2 regions of the Chitinophaga sp. SVR4-12A genome follow, and region 2 is predicted to be linked to the other one. Evidence: riboswitches for the same ligand, from Rfam matches in the RefSeq annotation. Region 2 holds a riboswitch; the other holds the start of a gene.
What was found. Region 2 has a riboswitch for S-adenosylmethionine ahead of ACR9Y8_RS05750 (trans-sulfuration enzyme family protein). Riboswitches for the same ligand answer to the same signal wherever they lie in the genome.
Positions count from the first base shown of each region.

Region 1: it holds a riboswitch for S-adenosylmethionine, as region 2 does, so the genes downstream of both, ACR9Y8_RS10135 (trans-sulfuration enzyme family protein) here and ACR9Y8_RS05750 (trans-sulfuration enzyme family protein) in region 2, are expected to answer to the same signal.

Region 1 is NZ_JBPGWP010000001.1:2,481,756-2,485,167, forward strand. Features, by position in the region: gene ACR9Y8_RS10130 (DUF2851 family protein) at 199-1,500, opposite strand; SAM riboswitch class I at 1,635-1,760, shown strand; gene ACR9Y8_RS10135 (trans-sulfuration enzyme family protein) at 1,896-3,077, shown strand; gene ACR9Y8_RS10140 (homoserine dehydrogenase) at 3,080-3,412, shown strand, end outside.
Region 2 is NZ_JBPGWP010000001.1:1,429,444-1,432,855, reverse strand. Features, by position in the region: gene ACR9Y8_RS05755 (helix-turn-helix domain-containing protein) at 1-698, shown strand, start outside; SAM riboswitch class I at 913-1,028, shown strand; gene ACR9Y8_RS05750 (trans-sulfuration enzyme family protein) at 1,310-2,491, shown strand; gene ACR9Y8_RS05745 (amidohydrolase family protein) at 2,516-3,412, shown strand, end outside.

The DNA of each region.
Region 1 (3,412 bases), 1.1 Mb from region 2:
CGTCAGTTGTCAGTCGTTAGTTGTCAGTCGTCAGTTGTAAGTCATTAGTCATTAGTATGCCCCTTCAAGACCAGCGCTCCGACAAGAAGACAACAGTATGTACTGATCCGTGGCTTATCACTGACAACTGACAACTAACGACTGACAACTATCAACTAACGACTAATGACTTACGACTAACGACTAACGACTAACAATTCAAATAATCCCTTCCCTCAGCAACTTCGCTCCTACCGCACATTGCAAACATCTTTTCTCGTCACAGTAATGCTGTTTCAGTTCAAGTAATGCCTGCGAGTCCAGGGCATTGTGCTGTTCTATGCCTGCTTCTTCCCAGGCGTTGCTGATCTTGTTCTCTTCTGCGGGCAGGGTTTCCATGAACTGCAGGGCGCGATCCTGGTAGTAGCGCTGGCCTTTCTCGCGGCCATAGAGGAACAGCAAGGGCAGAATGGTATTAATAAGGATGTTGTGAATGGCGAGACGGCCTTGGCTGCGTATTTGTGAAACCGGCCCGTCAAAGCGGTAGTGCTCCTGCCAGTAGGCAGAGGGTTGTGCGGCAAACAGCTGTTCGAAACGGCCGATGCTCTCTATTTCCAGGATCCGGGAAAACAGGTGAGGCGCCTGGTGCAATAAAGCTGCCAGGGCAGCAATACGTAAGGTGGGAAAGGAAGCCGGGCGCATACGCAGCCATTTCCAGGAATAGGCTGGTATGGGCTTCAGCTTGTATTTGTAGCGCAGGTAGTTGTACTCCTGCTGCAGGTCGCAGGGATATTCATCTGTAAATGTTCCGGACAGCATGCCCGCCTGTCCGAACAGCAGGGCTTCCAGCTGAAAGAGACTGGGCCGGTGGCGGGCCAGCAGGGTATGCGGTAGTGATTGAGCCAGCTGGAGGAAAGGCTCTCCATTAGCGGGCAGGCCAAAGCTCTGGGCCACAGCACGGTAGCATACCTCCTCCCAGTTATTACCGGTTTGCAGCAGCCAGGAATGGAGACTGGTGATCTTACGCTCCCAGCGCTGTACCAGCAGGCGTTCTTTCCAATTGTGCCAGATAAGGCCGGGCACGCGCCTGGCGCTTTCTTCACAGGGCACAAAGGCGGCCAGCTGGCGGAAACCTTCATAACGGCGCAGCAGCAGTTTGGGGATCTGCTGCTGTAGGGAGAGGCAGGGCGGCATCTTATCCGTATCATAATCGGGCACATCGTGCTCAAATACAACATGCAGGATGACATTGCTGTATTGCCCGTTATGCTGGTGCCCATGACGGTACCAGTCTGAAGTACGCAGGTGCAGTTCAACATTACCTGCCCAGAGCGTATTACCGATCCTTATTTTAGCCGCAGTGAAATCAGGCCCCGCATGGTGATTGTGTATGCCCGGGTGGATGATCTGAACAGGCTCGCCGTCTATCGTGGTTAAGGAGGCCGTTTTAAATAAGCGGAACTGCCAGATGTGCTGGAATAGCTCTTCTGTAAGAAGCGGGTTAATAGTTGCAATGGTCATTGATATGGTGGTTTTTATCGGTCAACAAAATGGAAAATGCTAAACTATTTAGCAATATATAACACTCTTTCTGAACCACCAAATTTGGAAAATTCATAAAAGTACTATTACCTTTGCACCCAGTTCTTAAACATCACTTATCCAGAAAGGCGGAGGGACTTGGCCCTGCGATGCCTTAGCAACCAATTCTGTCTGCCAGCCGGCGGATAGGAAAAAGGTGCTAATTCCTGCCCCGGCGGCAAACCGGGGAAAGATAAGTTGGCAGAGAAATTTCTTCCTTTCATGATATTCTAAAGGGCTCTTCCAACTATATGGAAGGGCCCTTTTTTTTGCGCTGTTAGCCTTTAGCCACTAGCAGCTAGCAGCTAAAAGCTAACAGCTTATAAAAATAACTGATGATGAAAACAGCAACACAACTCATTCACAGTATTCCGGTAGATGAACTGACGGGCGCTATTTCTGTGCCCATCTATCAAACCTCCACGTTTGTGCAGGAATCGCCGGGTATCAATAAAGGGTTTGAGTTTTCGCGCGCCAACAACCCCACCCGCAAAGTACTGGAGCAGCTGATCTGCGGCCTGGAAGAAGGATATGCAGGTTTTGCCTTTGCCAGCGGGATGGCGGCTATAGACGCGGTGTTGAAGCTGTTGAAGACCGGCGACGAAATACTGGCGGTTGACGATACCTATGGCGGCATCTTCCAGATGTTTAACCATATGATCGAACGTTTTGGCATCAAGGTGAACTTTACAGATACCAGCAATACAGACAACGTGCTGGCGGCTATTACGCCCAACACGCGGATCATCTGGCTGGAATCGCCTACCAACCCGACGCTGAAAATATCAGACATCAAGTCTATCAGCAAAATCGCCAAACAGCATAATGTGCTGCTGGTAGTAGATAATACGCTGTGCACACCGCTGTTGCAGCAACCGATCCAGATGGGCGCCGACATTGTGATACACAGCGCCACCAAATACCTGGCCGGACATACAGATGTAATCGCAGGACTGGTAGTGGTGAACAACAAAGCACTGGCAGACCAGCTGCGGTTTAACCAGAACATCTCCGGCAGCATTCTGAGCCCGTTTGAGGCCTGGCTCACCATCCGGGGTATCGAAACGCTGTACCTGCGCCTGGAAAAACAATGTGCCAACGCCATGGCCATTGCCAGCTGGCTGGCTACTCATCCCGCAGTGGATAAGGTGTTCTACCCGGGACTGGCCACCCATAAGAACCACCACATTGCCCGCAAACAGCAGAAACTGTTTGGCGCACTGGTGAGCTTCTCGCTGAAAAGCGACAACGTGAAGAACGCCATCCGCATTGTGAACGCCACCCGCCTGTTCAAACTGGCGGAAAGCTTTGGCGGCGTGAAAAGTATGCTGGATCATCCGGCAACGATGACACACCGCAACATCCCGGAAGACTTCCGGAAAAGGGCCGGCCTGCAGGACAGCTGCATACGGCTGTCTGTAGGCATAGAAGATGCAGAAGATCTGATCAATGACCTGAAGCAGGCATTAGATAAATTAAACCAACCATCAGGAAAACAAACCACCGTTTTACAATAAATATGGAAAATAAGATCATTAACCTGGGTATTTTCGGGTTTGGCTGTGTAGGACAGGGACTTTACGAAGTATTGAACAGGACTAAAGGCATCAATGCCCGCATCAAGAAAATATGCATTAAAGATCCTAACAAGGCTCGTCCCATAGACATGAGCTATTTTACCACTGACAAGAATGAGATCTTAAATGACCCTACCATCGACGTAGTGGTAGAGCTCATCAACGATACGGAAGCCGCCTTTGAAATAGTGAGCACGGCGCTGCGCAATGGCAAAGCAGTAGTGAGCGCCAGCAAGCGCATGATCGCAGAGAACCTGCCTGCCCTGTACCAGCTG
Region 2 (3,412 bases):
AGGAAGGTACGCTGGTGTTCATCGCACCCGGACAGGTATTGGGCGTTGAGCCCAAAGGAAAGGCGTTCAGCCCCAGGGGATGGTCATTGGTGTTCCACCCCGAGTTGATCCGCGGTACTTCCCTCGGAAAGCATATCCAGGATTATTCCTTTTTCTCTTATAAAGTAAATGAGGCCCTGCACCTTTCAGAAAAGGAGCGGCAGCTGGTGCTGGATTGCTTCGCGAAAATTCAATATGAATTAGACCATGCGATAGACAAGCACAGTAAAATGCTCATTGCATCCAATATTGAATTATTCCTCAACTACTGCATCCGGTTTTACGACCGGCAGTTTATCACGCGCGATAACGCCCATAAAGGCGTATTGGAGCGATTAGAAACCTTGTTGAATGATTACTTTTCCACCGATGAGCCGCTGACAGAAGGGCTGCCTGCAGTGGCATGGTGCGCCGCCAAGCTGAATCTCTCCTCCAATTATTTAGGTGACCTGGTGAAGAAAGAAACAGGCAAATCCGCGCAGGAATATATTCAATCCAAAGTGATCGACATTGCCAAAGACAAAATATTCGATGCCAGCAAGTCCGTCAGTGAAATAGCTTACGAGCTGGGCTTCAAATACCCGCAGCATTTCACCCGCCTGTTCAAACAAAAAGTAGGGCTTACTCCTAACGAGTATAGAACCTCTCAAACCTTTTAAAAAAGGAAAACCACCCAGGACTGGGCGGTTCAACAACTTTGCCTAGAATTTACACTACAATTTGTCGATGCAAGATTACGCCGCTTAGGGTTAAAAACACATTAATCAGATGTTAACAGAAAGGCGAATCTGATGTTAACGGAAAATCAGCGTTCCAAATTTTTTTTTTGCATTTCTCATTTCCACCCCTATCTTTGCACCCAGTTCTTTAGATCACTTATCAAGAAAGGCAGAGGGAATTGGCCCGATGAAGCCTTAGCAACCAGTCGCCACCACCATGGCGAACAAGGTGCTACATCCATCCCGGTACACAACCGGGGCAGATAAGTCAGTAATAGTTTGCTTTAAATTCTTACACCATAAAGAAAACTCACCTGACTACCAGGTGAGTTTTTTTGTTTTAAGGCAATCCTTATCCAGCTCACTCTCTTTTCTTGAAAAAAGTCATCAGTCGTAAGTCATCAGTCGTTAGTCGTTAGTCGTAAGTCATCAGTTGTAAGTAAATGCAGCGATTAAAATACCGCGCTAATTCCTGACGACTTACGACTAACGACTTACGACTAAGAACCTGTCTAATCAACATTTTCATCAAACTCAAAAACAAAAAAGAGATGAGCACAATCACACAACTGATCCATTCCATTCCTGTAGATGAGCTGACCGGCGCTATCGCAGTCCCCATCTACCAAACCTCCACCTTCGTACAGGAAGCGCCCGGCGTTAACAAAGGATTTGATTACGCACGTACCAACAATCCTACCCGCCAGGCCCTTGAAACCATCGTAGCCGGACTGGAAGGCGGCGAAACCGGTATCGCATTTTCCAGCGGCCTTGCAGCCATAGATGCTATCCTGAAACTGCTGCACACAGGCGATGAGATCGTAGCAGTAGATGATATCTACGGAGGCGCGTTCCGTTTATTCAGCAAAGTATATGAAAAGTTCGGGATCAAAGTCCACTACGTAGACACTTCCGACCTGCACGCCATCGTAAACGCCATCACGCCCGCCACCCGCCTGATATGGCTGGAAACGCCCACCAATCCTACACTCAAAATCTCCGATATCAGCGCCATCGCAGACATCGCCAAAGCGCATAATTGTAAGCTCTGTGTAGACAATACCTTCGCTTCTCCCGTGCTGCAGCAGCCGCTGTTATTAGGCGCCGACATTGTAGTGCACAGCGCCACCAAATACCTCGGCGGCCATAGTGATCTCATTGCCGGCGTCGTGGTTACCCGTACCCGCGAGCTGGGCGCCGAGATCAAATTCTATCAGAATGCCTGCGGCGCAGTGCTTTCTCCCTTCGATAGCTTCCTGCTCATCCGCGGCATTGAAACCGTTCACCTCCGGGTAAAACAGCATTGCGCGAATGCCCTGGCAGTAGCGCAATTCTTGGAACAGCATCCTGGGGTGGATAAGGTATTCTATCCAGGATTGCCCTCGCATCCCAACCATGACATCGCCCGTAAGCAGCAAAAAGGTTTTGGCGGCATCGTCTCCTTTACCCTGAAAAATGATACAGAAGAAGCAGCGCAGGCATTTGTCACCAGCACGGCCTATTTCAAGCTGGCAGAAAGCCTGGGTGGTATTAAAAGCCTCTTATGCCATCCTGCCTCCATGACCCATAAATCCATCCCCGACGAAAAACGCCGCTCCGCCGGTGTGGCAGATAGCCTCATCCGTTTATCTATCGGGCTGGAAGAACCGGAAGACCTGGTAGCCGACCTGGAACAGGCTTTTAAAAAAGCAGGGAAAAAACTAACTTCGGCAGTCGGTACTGGCGTCTATTGATGCTAAACCAGTACCCATCTCCATATGAACAGCTATCTTATGAACCTGTGCCGCTATCTGCCATTGCTTTTGCTTTGCTGCCCGGGCAGCGCATTCACCCAACAGCGCCCTGCTGAGCCGAAGCCCAAGCCCATGTTGCTCAAGAACATTACGCTGATAGACGGCACCGGTGCTGCTCCTAAAAAGAAAGTGAGCCTGTTGGTACAAGACGGTAATATCTCCAAAATACTGCCTGCTACCGCGGTACCACCGCCTGCCGTCCGAGTGGTAGATGGTACGGGCAAAACAGTAATGCCTACCCTGATCAACATGCACGGGCACCTGGGCCTGTTGAAAGGTAATAAGTCGGGCCCGGAGAACTATTCCCAGAGCAACATCATCAGCCAGCTGAAAAAATACCAGGCCTATGGCGTGAGCCAGGTGCTGAGCCTGGGTATGGACCGCGAGATCATTTTCCAGCTGCGCAATGCTTCTCATAAAGGCCTGATACCAGGCGCTACCTTTTATACCGCCGGTTACGGTATAGGTGCACAAGGCGGCGCGCCTCCCGCCACCCTGGCGGATAAGGTGCTGCGTCCCGGCACGGCGGATGAAGCCGTGAAAGCTATCCAGCAGCTGGCGTCCCTTAAAGTGGATTTCGTGAAGATCTGGGTAGACGATGGGGGAGGCACACAGCCCAAAGTACCCGTAGAAGTATACGAAGCAGCCATCGCCGAAGCGCATAAACAGCATTTGCGTGTAGCCGCCCACGTATACTTCCTGGAAGATGCCCGCCGCCTGGTGAACGCGGGTATAGATGTATTGGCGCACAGCATACGCGACCAGGAAATAGATAATGCGCTCATCAGCGCCATGAAAGCCAAAGGCACTTATTATATTCCAACCCTCTCGCTGGACGAATATAATTTCGTATATGCAGGT